Promicromonospora sukumoe: one gene and its partner. The protein of the gene in region 1 interacts with the protein of each later gene in a pairwise test. Links are inferred from orthologs where the notes say so. Each region holds a gene or a part of one and is shown in the gene's direction. Other genes may lie near its edges.

What was found.
Region 2: the proteins of ftsZ (region 1) and rlmN interact in binary tests that used the Escherichia coli proteins (3 or more experiments, as listed by UniProt). The link is inferred for Promicromonospora sukumoe from one-to-one orthologs.

The regions. Positions count from the first base shown.
Region 1 is NZ_JACGWV010000001.1:1,119,788-1,127,013, forward strand. What follows is about bases 407-3,393. They hold ftsZ (cell division protein FtsZ), read left to right. Parts: upstream 407-1,224; coding sequence 1,225-2,562; downstream 2,563-3,393. Other genes in these bases: FHX71_RS04925 (cell division protein FtsQ/DivIB), read left to right, coding at 407-1,025; pgeF (peptidoglycan editing factor PgeF), read left to right, coding at 2,585-3,376. In the rest of the region: more of FHX71_RS04925, read left to right, coding at 1-406; FHX71_RS04940 (cell division protein SepF), read left to right, coding at 3,647-4,117; FHX71_RS04945 (YggT family protein), read left to right, coding at 4,266-4,544; FHX71_RS04950 (DivIVA domain-containing protein), read left to right, coding at 4,810-5,451; FHX71_RS04955 (TraR/DksA family transcriptional regulator), read left to right, coding at 5,638-6,105; FHX71_RS04960 (hypothetical protein), read left to right, coding at 6,403-6,909; FHX71_RS04965 (signal peptidase II), read left to right, coding at 7,187-7,226. UniProt on the Escherichia coli protein: Essential cell division protein that forms a contractile ring structure (Z ring) at the future cell division site. The regulation of the ring assembly controls the timing and the location of cell division.
Region 2 is NZ_JACGWV010000001.1:872,757-879,872, forward strand. Bases 2,068-5,059 are described here. They hold rlmN (dual-specificity RNA methyltransferase RlmN), read left to right. Parts: upstream 2,068-2,979; coding sequence 2,980-4,140; downstream 4,141-5,059. Other genes in these bases: frr (ribosome recycling factor), read left to right, coding at 2,068-2,093; FHX71_RS03920 (phosphatidate cytidylyltransferase), read left to right, coding at 2,144-2,980; FHX71_RS03930 (DivIVA domain-containing protein), read left to right, coding at 4,146-4,688; FHX71_RS03935 (MerR family transcriptional regulator), read right to left, coding at 4,749-5,059. In the rest of the region: tsf (translation elongation factor Ts), read left to right, coding at 1-387; pyrH (UMP kinase), read left to right, coding at 673-1,428; more of frr, read left to right, coding at 1,536-2,067; more of FHX71_RS03935, read right to left, coding at 5,060-5,147; FHX71_RS03940 (MFS transporter), read left to right, coding at 5,208-6,479; FHX71_RS03945 (DUF8814 domain-containing protein), read right to left, coding at 6,544-7,116.

The DNA.
Region 1 (7,226 bases):
TGGACCGGCGCGACCGGACGCCGCGGGGCGCCGCGCCGCGGCGCCGGGTCCCGGCGCCGTCCGACCCGGCACGGCCGGGGACCGGCGGGGTGCGATCGGTCCAGGGCCGGCCGGCGCAGGGTTCCCAGGGCCGGCCGAGCAGCAGCGGGCCGTCGGCCCCGGGCCGGGAGCGCGCGGCCCAGCAGCGTCCGGCGGGGCAGCGCCCGGCCGAGCAGCGTCCGGCGGCCGGCCGTCCCGGTCCTGGCACCGGCACCGCGCCGTCGTCGGGCGGACGCGGCGGCGTGGTCTCGGACCAGCTCGCCGACCGTCTCGCCGAACGCATCGCGATGGCGCGCTACCGCGTGTGGCGCCGGATCGGCTGGACCGTGCTCTCGGTCGCCGTCGCGGCGGGCCTGGTGTGGGCGGCGTTCTTCTCGCCGCTGTTCTCCCTCGACCCGGAGCAGGTGCGGGTCACGGGCCAGGGCACCACGGTCGACGTCGGCGAGGTGCGCGACGCCGTGACCGACGAGGCGGGCATCCCGCTCCCGCGCCTGGACACGGTGGGCCTGCGCGAGGAGATCCTCGCGATGAACGCCGTCAAGAACGTGCGGATCACGCGCGCCTGGCCGGACGGGCTGCGGGTGGAGCTCACGTCGCGCGAGCCGGTCGTCGCCGTGCCGCAGCCGGGTGGGGTGCACGCCCTGATGGACGCCGAGGGCGTGCGCGTCGCGACGGTCGAGGAGGTGCCCGACGGCCTGCCCTCGATCGTCACCTCCCTGTCCGACCCCGGGGCCGGCCGCCGCGCCCTGGACGCGGCCCTCTCGGTGCTCGGCGCGCTGCCGCCCAGGCTCGCCGCCGACATCCGTACGGTGAGCGCGGCGACCCAGGACGACGTGCGGACCACGCTGACCGACGGGCGCGTCATCCGGTGGGGGAACGGCGCGGAGGTGCCGCTCAAGACGAAGGTCGCGCAGACGCTCCTGAAGGCGGAACCGACGGCGACGACGGTCGACGTGTCGTCGCCGGAGCTCCCGGTCACGCACTGAACGGCGGCGAAATCACATCGCTGTGATTTCTCGCGTGCATCGGTGCGCGACACGCGCGACGATGTCTTCGACACACCCCGGCGGCGCACCTACCGTCGAACTCAGCAGCAACCTGACATAACTCTAACCCTCTACCTCAACCTGAGACTTTGGGAGGGACGAGAGTCGGGACTCGGGACCCGAATCGAAAGGCGACGACGTGGCAACTCCGCAGAACTACCTGGCAGTAATCAAGGTGGTCGGTATCGGCGGCGGTGGTGTGAACGCCGTCAACCGCATGATCGAGGTCGGCCTCAAGGGCGTCGAGTTCATCGCGATCAACACCGACGCACAGGCACTCCTCATGTCCGACGCCGACGTCAAGCTCGACGTCGGCCGGGAGCTCACGCGCGGCCTCGGCGCCGGCGCGGACCCCGAGGTCGGCAAGAAGGCCGCCGAGGACCACGCCGAGGAGATCGAGGACGTCCTGCGCGGCGCCGACATGGTCTTCGTCACCGCCGGCGAGGGCGGCGGCACCGGCACCGGCGGCGCTCCCGTCGTGGCGCGCATCGCGCGCTCGCTCGGCGCGCTGACCGTCGGCGTCGTGACGCGCCCGTTCACGTTCGAGGGCCGCCGCCGCGCGGTCCAGGCCGAGAGCGGCATCGAGAACCTCCGCGACGAGGTCGACACGCTGATCGTGATCCCGAACGACCGGCTCCTGTCGATGTCGGACCGCAACGTCTCCGCGATCGCGGCGTTCCACTCGGCCGACCAGGTGCTGCACTCCGGCGTGCAGGGCATCACCGACCTCATCACCACGCCCGGCCTGATCAACCTCGACTTCGCGGACGTGAAGTCCGTGATGCAGGGTGCGGGCTCGGCGCTCATGGGCATCGGCTCCGCGCGCGGCGAGGACCGTGCGGTCCAGGCCGCCGAGCTGGCGATCTCCTCGCCGCTGCTCGAGGCCTCGATCGACGGCGCGCACGGCGTGCTGCTCTCGATCCAGGGTGGCAGCGACCTCGGCCTCTTCGAGGTGCACGAGGCCGCGCGCCTGGTGCAGGAGGCCGCGCACCCGGAGGCGAACATCATCTTCGGTACGGTCATCGACGACGCGCTGGGCGACGAGGTGCGGGTCACCGTCATCGCGGCCGGCTTCGACGGCGGCCTGCCCAAGGAGCGCAAGGACAACCGGGCGCTCGGCCAGGTCGCCGGCGCGGTCGGGGCCGGCTCGCGCAGCCCCGCGACGGCGCCGGTCCCGCTGCCCGACGTGTCGGACGCCGCTCGTCGTGCGCCCGAGTACACCGGGAACGGCATGCCGCCGTCGGTTCCCCCGACGCAGCAGCCGGCCCCCGTGTCCACGCTGCCCCGCGTGATCGACGACGAGGGCTCGGACGACGTGCCGCGCACGCTGGACGAGCCGGCGGTCGTGGTGCAGGGCTCGTTCAACCGGCAGGACGTCAACCGCGAGCAGGGCGAGCGCGTCGAGGTCCCGCCGCTGTACGACGAGAACCCGCGCCGTGCGGCCGAGGACCTGGACGTCCCCGACTTCCTGAAGTGACCGGCCGGGTAACCTCACACCCGTGAGCGAAACCCGGACTCTTGCAGGCGTGCACCCCGTCGACCTGGGCGACGGGGTGCGCGCCTTCTTCACGTCCAGCGCGGGCGGCGTCTCGCCCGCCCCCTGGGCGGCGGACGGCGGCGGCGGTCTCAACCTGGGCCTGAACGTGTCCGACGACGAGGACCGCGTCGCGGTCAACCGCTCCCGTGCCGCCGACCGGCTCGGCGCGCCGGTGGCGTTCGCCACCCAGGTGCACGGCGACGTGGTGCTCGAGCTCGGTCCGGCCGAGCGCGAGGCGTGGGCGGCGGACCGGCCGCCGGCGTCGGCGGGGGAGGGCGACGCGCTCGTCACCGCCGAGCCCGGCCTCGGCCTTGGCGTGCTGGTCGCGGACTGCGTCCCGGTGCTGCTCGCCGACCCGGTGGCGCGCGTCGTCGCCGTCGCGCACGCCGGGCGCAAGGGCGTCCTGGCCGGCGTGGTGCACCGGGCGCTCGACTCGCTCGTCGCCCGGGGTGCGGACACCGTGCGCGTGCGCGCCGCCGTCGGCCCCGCGGTGTGCGGGCGGTGCTACGAGGTGCCCGCCGCGATGCGCGACGAGGTGGCCGCCGCCGTGCCCGAGACCTTCGCGACCACGAGTGAGGGAACGCCGGGCCTCGACCTGCCCGCCGGGGTGGTCGCGCAGCTCGCCTCCCGCGGGGTCGCGGTGACGCGGGTCGAGCGCTGCACGCTCGAGGACAAAGAACTGTTCTCGCACCGGCGGGCGAGCGTGACGGGGGTCACGACGGGCCGCCAGGCCGGTGTCGTGGCGCTTTTCTGACCGTCCGTGGCGGATCTGTGCCACCGTCGCGACACGCCGGTAACAGGGCCCTGACCTGCGAAATCACACGGATGTCGTTTTTAGCGAGCAATCGCTGAACAACTTTGGCAAAGTTGTTCGTGGCACGGCGTGTCGCACTTCCGGGTCGGATTGCGCCGAGCTACTTTTGTCAAGGCGACCTCGACGTGAGGTCAAGGTCGGACCTGTTGTACGGGCCCGCTGGGACACAGACAGAAGGACGCACAGCAGGCGACGAACGGAGAGTGTGCGATGGCCGGAGCGCTTCGCAAGACCATGCTGTATCTGGGCCTCGCCGACGATCAGGGCGAGCAGGAGTACCTCGACGAGTATGACGAGGGCCTGGAGGAGAACGTGGAGGACCACCGACACGCGCAGGTCACGCCGCTGCACCGCGATGGCGTGCCCCACCAGGCGCTCTCCACCGGGGAGCTGCGCCGCATCACGACCGTGCACCCGCGCTCGTACAACGACGCACGGAGCATCGGCGAGGCTTTCCGCGCCGGCACTCCCGTCATCATGAACCTCTCCGACATGGACGACGCCGACGCCAAGCGCCTGGTCGACTTCTCGGCCGGCCTCATCTTCGGTCTGCACGGCTCGATCGAGCGGGTGACCAACAAGGTCTTCCTGCTCTCTCCCGAGCACGTGGAGATCGCCGCCGAGGAGCAGGTCGCCACCGAGAAGCCGAACGGTCGCGGCGGCTTCTACAACCAGAGCTGAGTCCGGCACACACATCGAGCAAGGGTGAGGGGCGGTCGCGGAAGCGGCCGCCCCTCACCCCTGTCCGGGGCGGTTCTCGCGGACTCGCACGGTCCCTTTACCTGCGAGATCACCTGCAACCGGGTCCGGACAGGTTAGGTTGTCCCTTGTGATCTGGGACTTCATCGGCTTCCTGCTGTGGCTCTTCCTGCTGTTCCTCATCGGACGGCTCATCTTCGACTGGGTGCAGTTCTTTGCCCGGGACTGGCGGCCCCGTGGTGTGCTGCTCGTGATCGCCGAGGCGATCTACACGGTCACGGACCCGCCCCTGCGGTTCCTGCGCCGGCTGATCCCGCCCCTGCGGCTGGGTCAGGTGCAGCTCGACCTGGCGTTCATCGTCCTGTTCTTCGGCGTGTCGCTGCTCTCGTCGATCATCGGGCGCCTCTAGGGCGGCCGGGTACGTGGTGAATGTGTGCCGGTTCGCGGCAGACTCACCCGGACGCCCGGTGGCCAAGCGTGCTAAATCATTGACCGGGCCATGGAAATGGCCTGGGGTGACACGGCACACTCTGTGAGGAATTCGTGCCCGGCGGTGCTCCCGGTGTCCCGGGCCGATGTCGTCCGCTACCGTGGGCTTCGGCGAAGGGCGAGCGGCTTGCTAGCGCCGACGTCCGAGTTCAGCGTTCCTACGTTCTAACTTTCGAGGTGACACGATGGCACTGCTTACTGCAGAGGACATCCTCAACAAGAAGTTCTCCGCGACGAAGTTCCGCGAGGGCTACGACGTGGAGGAGGTCGACGACTTCCTCGACGAGGTCGTGCGGACGCTGACCAACGTCCAGGAGGAGAACGAGGGGCTCCGGCAGAAGGTCGCGGCCGCCGAGCGGCGGATCGCCGAGCTGTCGCGCAGCGACGCCGCCGCCCCCGCCCGCGCGCAGGCGGCGCCGGTCGCGGCTCCCGTCATGCCGACCGGTCCAGCCGGCCCCAAGGGCAACGGCCCGGAGCCGGAGTCGGCGACCGGCATGCTCCAGCTGGCCCAGAAGCTGCACGACGACTACGTGCGCTCCGGCCAGGAGGAGGGCGACCGCCTCATCACGGAGGCCAAGACCGAGGGTGCGCGCATCGTGCGCGACGCCGAGGAGACCTCGCACCGCACGCTCTCGCAGCTCGAGCAGGAGCGTTCGCTCCTGGAGCGCAAGATCGACGAGCTGCGCCTGTTCGAGCGGGACTACCGCACGCGCCTGAAGAGCTTCCTGCAGAACCTGCTGGGTGACCTGGACGCCCGCGGCTCGGCGCTGCCGCCGCGGAACAACCAGCAGTCCGGCCGGCCGGTCGAGATGGCCCAGGGGATCTGACAGCAGAGCACCAGACAGCACGCACGGCGACAGGACGCTCCCACCTCACGTCCGGTCGCCGTGCGAGTTGTGCGCCAGGCGCACATCATGGGGGCACGCCACACCGGCGTGCCCCGTTGTGCGTCTGGCCGCTTGTGCTTACGCTTCGTGCACTTGACCACCGGGGGCGACCGTGAAGGGGAACCCATGACCAAGATCACGACTGCGACGCGAGCGGCGATCAAGCAGGAGTTCCCGAACCTGACACGAGACGTGAAGAAGTTTCCCGTCCGTGACGGTGAAGAACCCTGGACCGTCCGCGAGGCGGAGGAGCTGGCCGCACTGCTCCTCGAGGACAAGGAGCGGCTGGAGCGCGAGCTCCTGGTCGCCGACCGTGAGCTGTCCGACCTGCTGCGGAACTCGGGCGACGGGGCCGGCGACGACCAGGCCGACTACGGCTCGAGCGCCCTGGAGCGTGAGCAGGAGCTGACGCTCGTCAACAACATGCGCGACCTCCTGGACCAGACGAACCACGCCCTCGGCCGGATCCGAAAGGGCACCTACGCCACGTGCGAGCTCACGGACCTGCCGATCGGCAAGGCCCGGCTGCAGGCCTTCCCGAGGGCCACGCTCTCCGTCGAGGCGAAGGCGCGCGAAGAGCGCCGCGGGGCCTGAGCGACCGGCGCGACGACGGTGTCGCGCCGGGTCGCGTACCCGATATCAACGCTGTGATGTCTGAGTTACGTGCATACCTGATGCATTGGTATGGAGTTCGCTCCTGGAATGTCGTATTTCACGCACCAGGGGCTCCGTGCATGGGTTCACGTTCCGATTGACAGGGTGAATTTCTCGCCGGATGCTCGTCCAGGTGAATCACACACGTGTGGTTCATCGTTCTTTTGACGGATGCCATTCGAGGGGGAAAACACAATGATCCGAGGATTCCGTGCAACGTGTCGTGCCGGCGCTGCCGTGGCCATGTCGGCCGGGCTCATCGTCGCCGCTGCGACGGGTGCGAGCGCGCTGACCTTCGGCGACGCGCCTGAGGCGCTCGTGGTCAGCCCGTCCGAGGCCAGCGCGGTGCTCGGCGGGGTCGAGGGCGCTGTCGGCGTCGTCGGCGTGGACGGTGCGCTCGACGTGCTCGGCGCGACCCAGAACGCGGAGCTCCCCGAGGGGATCGACGGCGTGATGGTCCCCGAGGACGTCGCCACTGCTGGTGAGGTCGTCGAGATCGGTGGCGACGGCAGCTTCAACGCGCTGAACAACGTGTGCGTCGCCCCCTGGTACTGGGAGGGCCCGGGCAACCTGGACAGCACCGCGAACCTGACCGACTACCAGGCCTGCGGTGAGGGCGACGCCGTCATCGGTGGCGAGGACTCGGTCAACGTCCTGAACAACGTCTGCGTCGCGCCGTGGCACTGGGACGGCCCGCTGAACCTGTTCCAGACCGGTAACGTGACCGGCTACGCCGCTTGCTGACGCACCAGCGTCAATTGACTCCCGCCGTGCGGTGACACGGCGTTGATGTCGCACCAGACGAGGCCCTTTCCCGGGATTCCGGGAAAGGGCCTCGTTGTTCGTTCCGGGGTGGTCCGACATTCCGTGGCTCTTTACCCGTAAGCGCCATTTTCCGGGGATTCGCCATGTGCGGTGGAAATCGCTCGTGGCCCGGTTGCCGGCAGTGTGTCGCCGGGCCTTCCGCGTGACGCCGGGCACCGGGCCCGGCAGGGGCTCCGGGCGTGGGAGACTTTGCCTGATGTCTACTCCCGCTGAACCCTCCGCCGTGGCCGGTGACG
Region 2 (7,116 bases), 250 kb from region 1 along the record:
AAGGTCACGACCTACCTGCACAAGACGGCCAAGGACCTGCCGCCGTCGATCGGCGTCCTCGTCGTCACCGACGAGGCCGGCGAGGCCGTCGCCAAGGACATCGCGCAGCACGTCGCCGCGATGGCCCCGAAGTACCTCACGCGTGAGGACGTCCCGGCGGACGTCGTCGAGAAGGAGCGCGAGATCGCTCTGGAGACCTCGAAGAACGAGGGCAAGCCGGAGGCGGCGCTGCCCAAGATCGTCGAGGGTCGCCTGAACGGCTTCTTCAAGGAGGTCGTCCTGATCGACCAGCCGCTGGCGAAGGACCCGAAGACCACGGTGGGCAAGCACGTCGCCTCCGTGAACGGTTCCCTCACCGCGTTCGTGCGTTTCCGCGTCGGTTCCTGACGCAGCTCGTTCGGCCCGGTCCGCGCCTCGGCGCGGGCCGGGCCGACGCATACGCGGCCGGCTCCATGCAATGGGGTCGGACCGCACGCCACGCTCCGTCGGGGCGTGGCACGGCTTCGATACTTTCGGTGTGGCGTAGAGCGGGGCGGGCTCCTCGTCGCACCAGGGGTCTCGAGGTCGGCCCGGAGGCCTCTGCCTGACGCAGAGGTGCGTCGCCCGCGAGTCGGGCGCAGTATTCCGGGAGGGCCGGTGTCCCGGCAGTGACGATCGAAGGGTGACGGACCAGTGAGTGACGAGGCGACCCAGAACTTCGCGGTGGACGAGGAGGGCAAGCCGGCCCGGCGAGTGCTCCTGAAGCTGTCGGGCGAGGCGTTCGGCGGTGGGAGCGTGGGGCTGGACGCCGACGTGGTCCGACGGATCGCCAAGGAGATCGGCGTGGCGGTGCGCGACGGCGTGCAGGTCGCCATCGTCGTCGGCGGCGGGAACTTCTTCCGCGGCGCCGAGCTGAGCGTGGCCGGCATGGACCGCGCCCGCGCCGACTACATGGGCATGCTCGGCACGGTCATGAACTGCCTCGCCCTGCAGGACTTCCTGGAGCAGGCCGGCGTCAAGACGCGCGTCCAGACCGCCATCACGATGGGCCAGGTCGCCGAGCCGTACATCCCGCTGCGCGCCATCCGGCACCTGGAGAAGGGCCGCGTGGTCATCTTCGGCGCGGGCGCCGGCATGCCCTACTTCTCCACCGACACCGTGGCGGTGCAGCGCGCCCTGGAGACGGGCTGCGAGCAGGTCGTCATGGGCAAGAACGGGGTCGACGGCGTGTACGACTCCGACCCGCGCCGCAACCCGGACGCGAAGAAGCTGGACCACCTGACCTACACCGACGCCCTCGTGAACCGCCTCGGCGTCATGGACGACACCGCGCTGGCCATGTGCCGCGACAACGACGTCCAGATGCGTGTCTTCGGCATGGAGGGTGAGGGCAACGTGACCCGTGCGCTCGCCGGCGAGCCGATCGGCACGCTGATCACGACGCGCTGACCCGTGCGGCCCGGCCGGGCCGGGTAACGCGCGAACCTTTCGGTAGCCGGGCAAAGTGTCCGTAGAGTGGCCCCGGCACCACCCGTAGACCAACGACAGGAGCAGTGGTGATCGACGAGACCCTCCTCGAAGCCGAGGAAAAGATGGAGAAGGCGATCGAGGTCGCCAAGGAGGACTTCGCGGGCATCCGCACCGGCCGCGCCAACGCCGGCATGTTCAGCAAGATCACCGTCGACTACTACGGCGCGCCCACGCCGCTGCAGCAGCTCGCGTCCTTCAACATCCCGGACGCGCGGACCGTGCTGGTCGCGCCGTTCGACAAGAGCTCGGTCCCCGCCGTCGAGAAGGCGCTGCGCGACTCGGACCTGGGTGTGAACCCGGCGACGGACGGCAACGCCATCCGCATCGTGCTGCCCTCCCTGACGGAGGAGCGTCGCCGCGACTACGTGAAGCTCGCCAAGTCGAAGGCCGAGGACTCGCGCGTCTCGGTGCGCAACATCCGCCGCAAGGCCAAGGAGACGCTGGACCGCATCGTCAAGGACGGCGAGGCCGGCGAGGACGAGGTCGTGCGCGCGGAGAAGGAGCTGGACAAGATCACCAAGAGCCACGTCGAGATGATCGACCAGCTGCTCGCCGGCAAGGAGAGCGAGCTGCTCGAGGTCTGATGCCCGCACCGCCTCGAGACAGAACAGAGCGAGACAATGCGCACCCCGCCGTGAGCCTCGACCCCGTACCTGCCGCGAAGACGTCGCGCGCGGGCCGTAACCTGCCCGCCGCGATCCTGGTGGGCGTCGGCCTGCTCGGCGTCGTCGGCGCGTCGCTGTACTGGCGACCCGAGCCGTTCGTGCTGCTCGTGATCGTGCTGCTGTGCGCGGGGCTCTGGGAGCTGCGGCAGGCGTTCGCGCGCCGTGACCTGCGGCTGCCCATGGTCCCGCTGTTCGTGGGTGCCGCCGGCATGATCGTGTCCGCGTACCGGGGCGGTCCGGAGGCGCTGTTCGTCGCCTTCGTGCTCACCGTGGCCGCGGCCGTGGTGTGGCGGGCGCTCGACGGCTCCGGCCTCAGCGCGGTGCGGGACTCGGCGGCGGCGGTCTTCGCGGCGTCGTACCTGCCGTTCCTGGCCGGCTTCGTGGTGCTCATGCTCGCCCAGCCCGACGGCGAGATCCGCGTGGCGCTGTTCATCCTCCTGGCGGTCGCCAACGACACCGGCGGCTACATCGCCGGCGTGCTGCTCGGCCGGCACCCGCTGGCGCCGACCGTCAGCCCCAAGAAGTCCTGGGAGGGCCTGGCCGGCTCGATCGTGCTGGCCACGGTGGTGGGCGTGCTCGGCGCGGTCTACGGGCTGGGCGAGAGCCCGATCCTCGGCGTCGCGCTCGGCGTCATGACCGCCGTCACTGCCACGGTCGGCGATCTCGCCGAGTCGCTCCTCAAGCGTGACCTAGAATTGAAGGACATGGGCTCATTGCTCCCGGGGCACGGGGGCGTGCTGGACCGCCTCGACTCGCTGGTCATCACAGCGCCCTTCGTCTATCTCGTGCTCTCGGTGGTTGCCTGATGAAAACTCCCCTTGCCCAGCCTGTCGTGCGTCCTTCGGACGAGACCCCGGCGATCCCGCTCCAGATGGCGCCGAAGCGCCGCGGCAAGCCGCCGAGGCACTTCGCCGACCTCACGCCCGAGGAGCGCGTGGCGTCGGTGGTCGAGGCAGGGGAGCCGGCCTTCCGGGCCAAGCAGCTCGCCACGCACTACTTCACGCACTACACGAGCGACGCCGCGCAGATGACGGACCTCCCGGCGAAGACCCGGGACTCCCTCGCTGAGACGATGTTCCCGCAGCTCATCCGCCCCACGCGCAAGCTCGAGGCCGACGGCGGCACCACGGTCAAGACGCTGTGGCACCTGTTCGACGACGCCAAGGTCGAGTCGGTGCTCATGCGCTACCCGAACCGCACCACGCTCTGCGTGTCCAGCCAGGCCGGCTGCGGCATGGCCTGCCCGTTCTGCGCGACGGGCCAGCTCGGCCTGACCCGCAACCTGTCGACGGCGGAGATCCTGGAGCAGGTCCGCGCCGCGTTCCGCTCGCTGGCCGACGGCGAGATCCCCGGCGGCGTGACCCGGCTGAACAACCTGGTGTTCATGGGCATGGGCGAGCCGCTGGCCAACTACAAGGCGGTCATCGAGACGGTGCGCACGCTCGTGGCGCCGCAGCCCGACGGCCTCGGCATGTCGGCCCGCAACATCACGGTGTCCACGGTGGGCCTGGTCCCGGCCATGCAGAAGCTCACCAAGGAGGGCATCCCGGTGACGCTCGCGCTGTCGCTGCACGCGCCCGACGACGACCTGCGCTCCGAGCTCGTGCCGATCAACACGCGCTGGAACGTCGACGAGACGCTGGACGCCGCGCGGAACTACTTCGAGGTGACCGGGCGCCGCGTGTCCATCGAGTACGCCCTCATCAAGGACATGAACGACCACGGCTGGCGGGCCGACCTGCTGGGCGAGAAGCTCAACTCGCGGGGCAAGGGCTGGGTGCACGTGAACCCCATCCCGCTCAACCCGACGCCGGGCTCCATCTGGACCGCGAGCGACCGGGATGTCGAGGACGAGTTTGTGGCACGATTGCGCGGTCACGGGATCCCGACCACTATCCGTGACACCCGCGGCAGCGACATCGACGGTGCCTGCGGGCAGCTGGCGGCTGAGGAGGACGACGAGTGAGTGGGATGTTCAACAGCGTGCCCGCGATGCGCACCGGGTACGACAAGGACGAGGTCGACGAGTTCTTCGAGCATGCCCGGCAGGCGTACGAGGGACGCACGGCGGACCGGCTGACGAGTGCCGACATCCAGGCCTCGACCTTCGACCTGACCCGCGGTGGGTACAACACCCACGAGGTCGACGCGGCGCTCGACCGTCTCGAGGCGGCGTTCATCGCGCGGCAGCGTGCGGAGTACGCGGCGGCGCACGGTCAGCAGGCCTGGATGAACGCGCTCGCCGAGCGTGCGCGTTCGCTGTACGGGCGGCTGGGCCGGCCGGACGGCGAGAAGTTCGCGCCCGCCGACCGGGGCTCGCAGGGGTACGACAAGGACGACGTCGACGACCTGTGCGACCGCCTGATCGGCTACTTCGACCGGCAGGAGCCGCTGACGGCCGGAGACATCCGGTCGGCGACGTTCGGCCGGGCCCGTGGGCCGGAGGCCTACGACGAGGCCTCGGTCGACGCGTTCCTGAGCCGTGCGGTGGAGGTACTGCTCGGGGTCGAGTGACTCTTCGCCCCGAGCTGCGGCACAGAGCCCGCGTCCCTCGTCCTCCGACCTGTTCGCAGGTCAGACGGCGACGGCCGCGGGCTCCTGCGCTTCCCGGAGCAGTACCTCGTGCTGGGTCGCCGTCAGGAACCTGCGGATCGAGTCGCGGCTCCGGGTGAGGCAGTCGATGCGTGCCTGGACGCCGACGAGCTCCGTGGCGAGCTGCTCGGCGACCTCGCGCGGGCAGGTCGGGTCCTCGCGGTCCGCGGCGTCCTCGGCGTCGAGGAGGACCTTGACCAGCCGGGTCGGGATGCCGGCCTGGACCAGGCCGGCCACCCGCTCGACCCGCTCGACGTCGGCCTCCGTGTAGGTGCGGTAGCCGTTGTCGGCCCGGTCCGCCGTGAGCAGGTCCTGCTGCTCGTAGTACCTGATCAGACGGGTCGTCACACCCGTCCGCGTCGCCAGCTCACCGATGCGCACGATCCACCTCCGGGCAGGGCCTTGACATTGACACCAGTGTCAAACTTTAGCGTGGTCGGCATGGACACGACAGGCGCTTCCTCGGCCGCCCCGACCAGCACGGACACCTCTCCGGAGGGTCCCGTCCGCCCCGCAGCAGGGTCCGGGCCACACCCCGCGGCACGGCCCGACGGCGTCCTGCCGTGGCCCTCCCTCCTGGTGCTGGGCGCCGGGACGCTCTTCATGGTCACCGCCGAGATGCTGCCCACGGCGGTGCTCCAGCAGATGAGCACCGGCCTCGGCGTCGCGGAGTCGAGCACCGGCCTGCTGGTCTCGGCATGGGCCGCCGTCGTCGTGGTGCTGAGCTTCCCGCTGGTGCGGCTGACGCGCCGGTGGGACCGTCGCGCGGTGATCGCCGGGGGCCTCGCCGTCCTCGCGCTGTCGTCCGCGCTCACGGCCGTCGCCCCGACGTTCCAGGTGGCGGTCGGCGCCCGGGTGCTCGGGGCGGCCGCCGTCGGCCTGCTGTGGGCCACGACCAACGCGCACGTCGCCGACCTGGTGCCCGACCGGCTGCTGGGCCGCGCGATCGCCGTCGTGCTCGGCGGGGCGACCCTCGGCATGGTGGTGGGCACGCCCCTGGCCCGCCTCGTGGCCGACGCCGCCGGCTGGCGGGCCGCGTTCTGGGCCCTCGCGGCCCTCAGCCTGCTGGCCGCCGGCGCGGTCCGGCTGGTCGTGGCCCGGGCGGCGGTGGCTGACGGCGACGCTTCCGTCGGGGCTGGGAACGCCGGCGAGGTCGCGGCGCGGCGGGGGACCGGTCGCCTCCTGACCGTGACGGGCCTGGTCGCGCTGGTGCTGGTGGGTCACTACGGCGCCTACACGTACATCACCCGGCTCGCGGAGGCGCCCGCCGAGGCGCTGCCGGGCGGGATGAGCAGCCTGCTCCTCGCGTTCGGGCTCGCGTCGGCGGTCGGCGTCGTGCTGGCGGGCCGGCTCGGCGACCGCAGCGGCCCGGCGCTCGTGGTGAGCGTGGCCGCGACCGCGCTCGCCGTGCTCGGGCTCACCGTGGTCGACGCCGGCCCGGTGGTCGGTCTCGCCGTCGTCGTGGTGTGGGGCATCGTGTCGGGCGGCATGCCGCCCTTCGCGCAGACACTGATCCTGCGCCTGGCCGGGCCCGAGCGCCGCTCGTTCGCCGGCGCGCTGATCCCGGTGCTGTTCAACGGCGGGATCGCCGTCGGGGCCGCGCTCGCGTCGCTCGTGGTCGCGGGGCCGGGTGTGGCGGCCCTGCCCCTGCTGGCCGGGCCGGTGGTCGGCGTCGCCGCGGTGGGCCTGGCCGTGGCGGTCCGCCGAGCCTGAGCTACCGCCGTGTCAGACCTACAGGTCCCTCGGGTGACCTGTACGTCTGACACGTGCGGGCGGGTCAGCAGGTGGGGGCGACCGGGCCGCTCGACCCGGTGTTCACGTAGGCGTCCGAGATCCAGTTGCCCGGCCCGATCCGGTTCCACACGTTCGTGGTGCCGTAGTACCCGTCCACGGTGGTGCCGGTCGTGGTGCACTCGATCAGGACGTTCGCGTACCGCCCGGCCTGCCCGACGGCGGCGCTGCTGGTGCTCGGCCCCGACCGGACCGTCAGCGGCCCTCCGCTGGTGCGCACGACGCCCTTCGGGCCGGACCCGGTCCACAGGTAGGTCACGGTGGTCCAGGCGTTGTCCCTCAGCCCGAGGGCGTCCCAGAACGTGCCGTCGCCCAGGTCGATCCCCGCCGGGTTGGCGACCTTGCGCCCGAAGCCGTCCCGCCCGCCGTTGTAACCGTCCTGGTAGGCGGCCTGGGCCTGGGGCTTGCCCTGCGGCAGGTCGGCCCACGACTGCCGGGTGCCGGACGGGCTCCAGTGGTCGTCCGTGGTGTTCCACGGGCCCACGTCCCACACCGGGGCGTACGCGCAGCGGTCGGTGCTCGCGGCGCAGACCCGCACCGAGTAGCTGCCCGAGCCCTT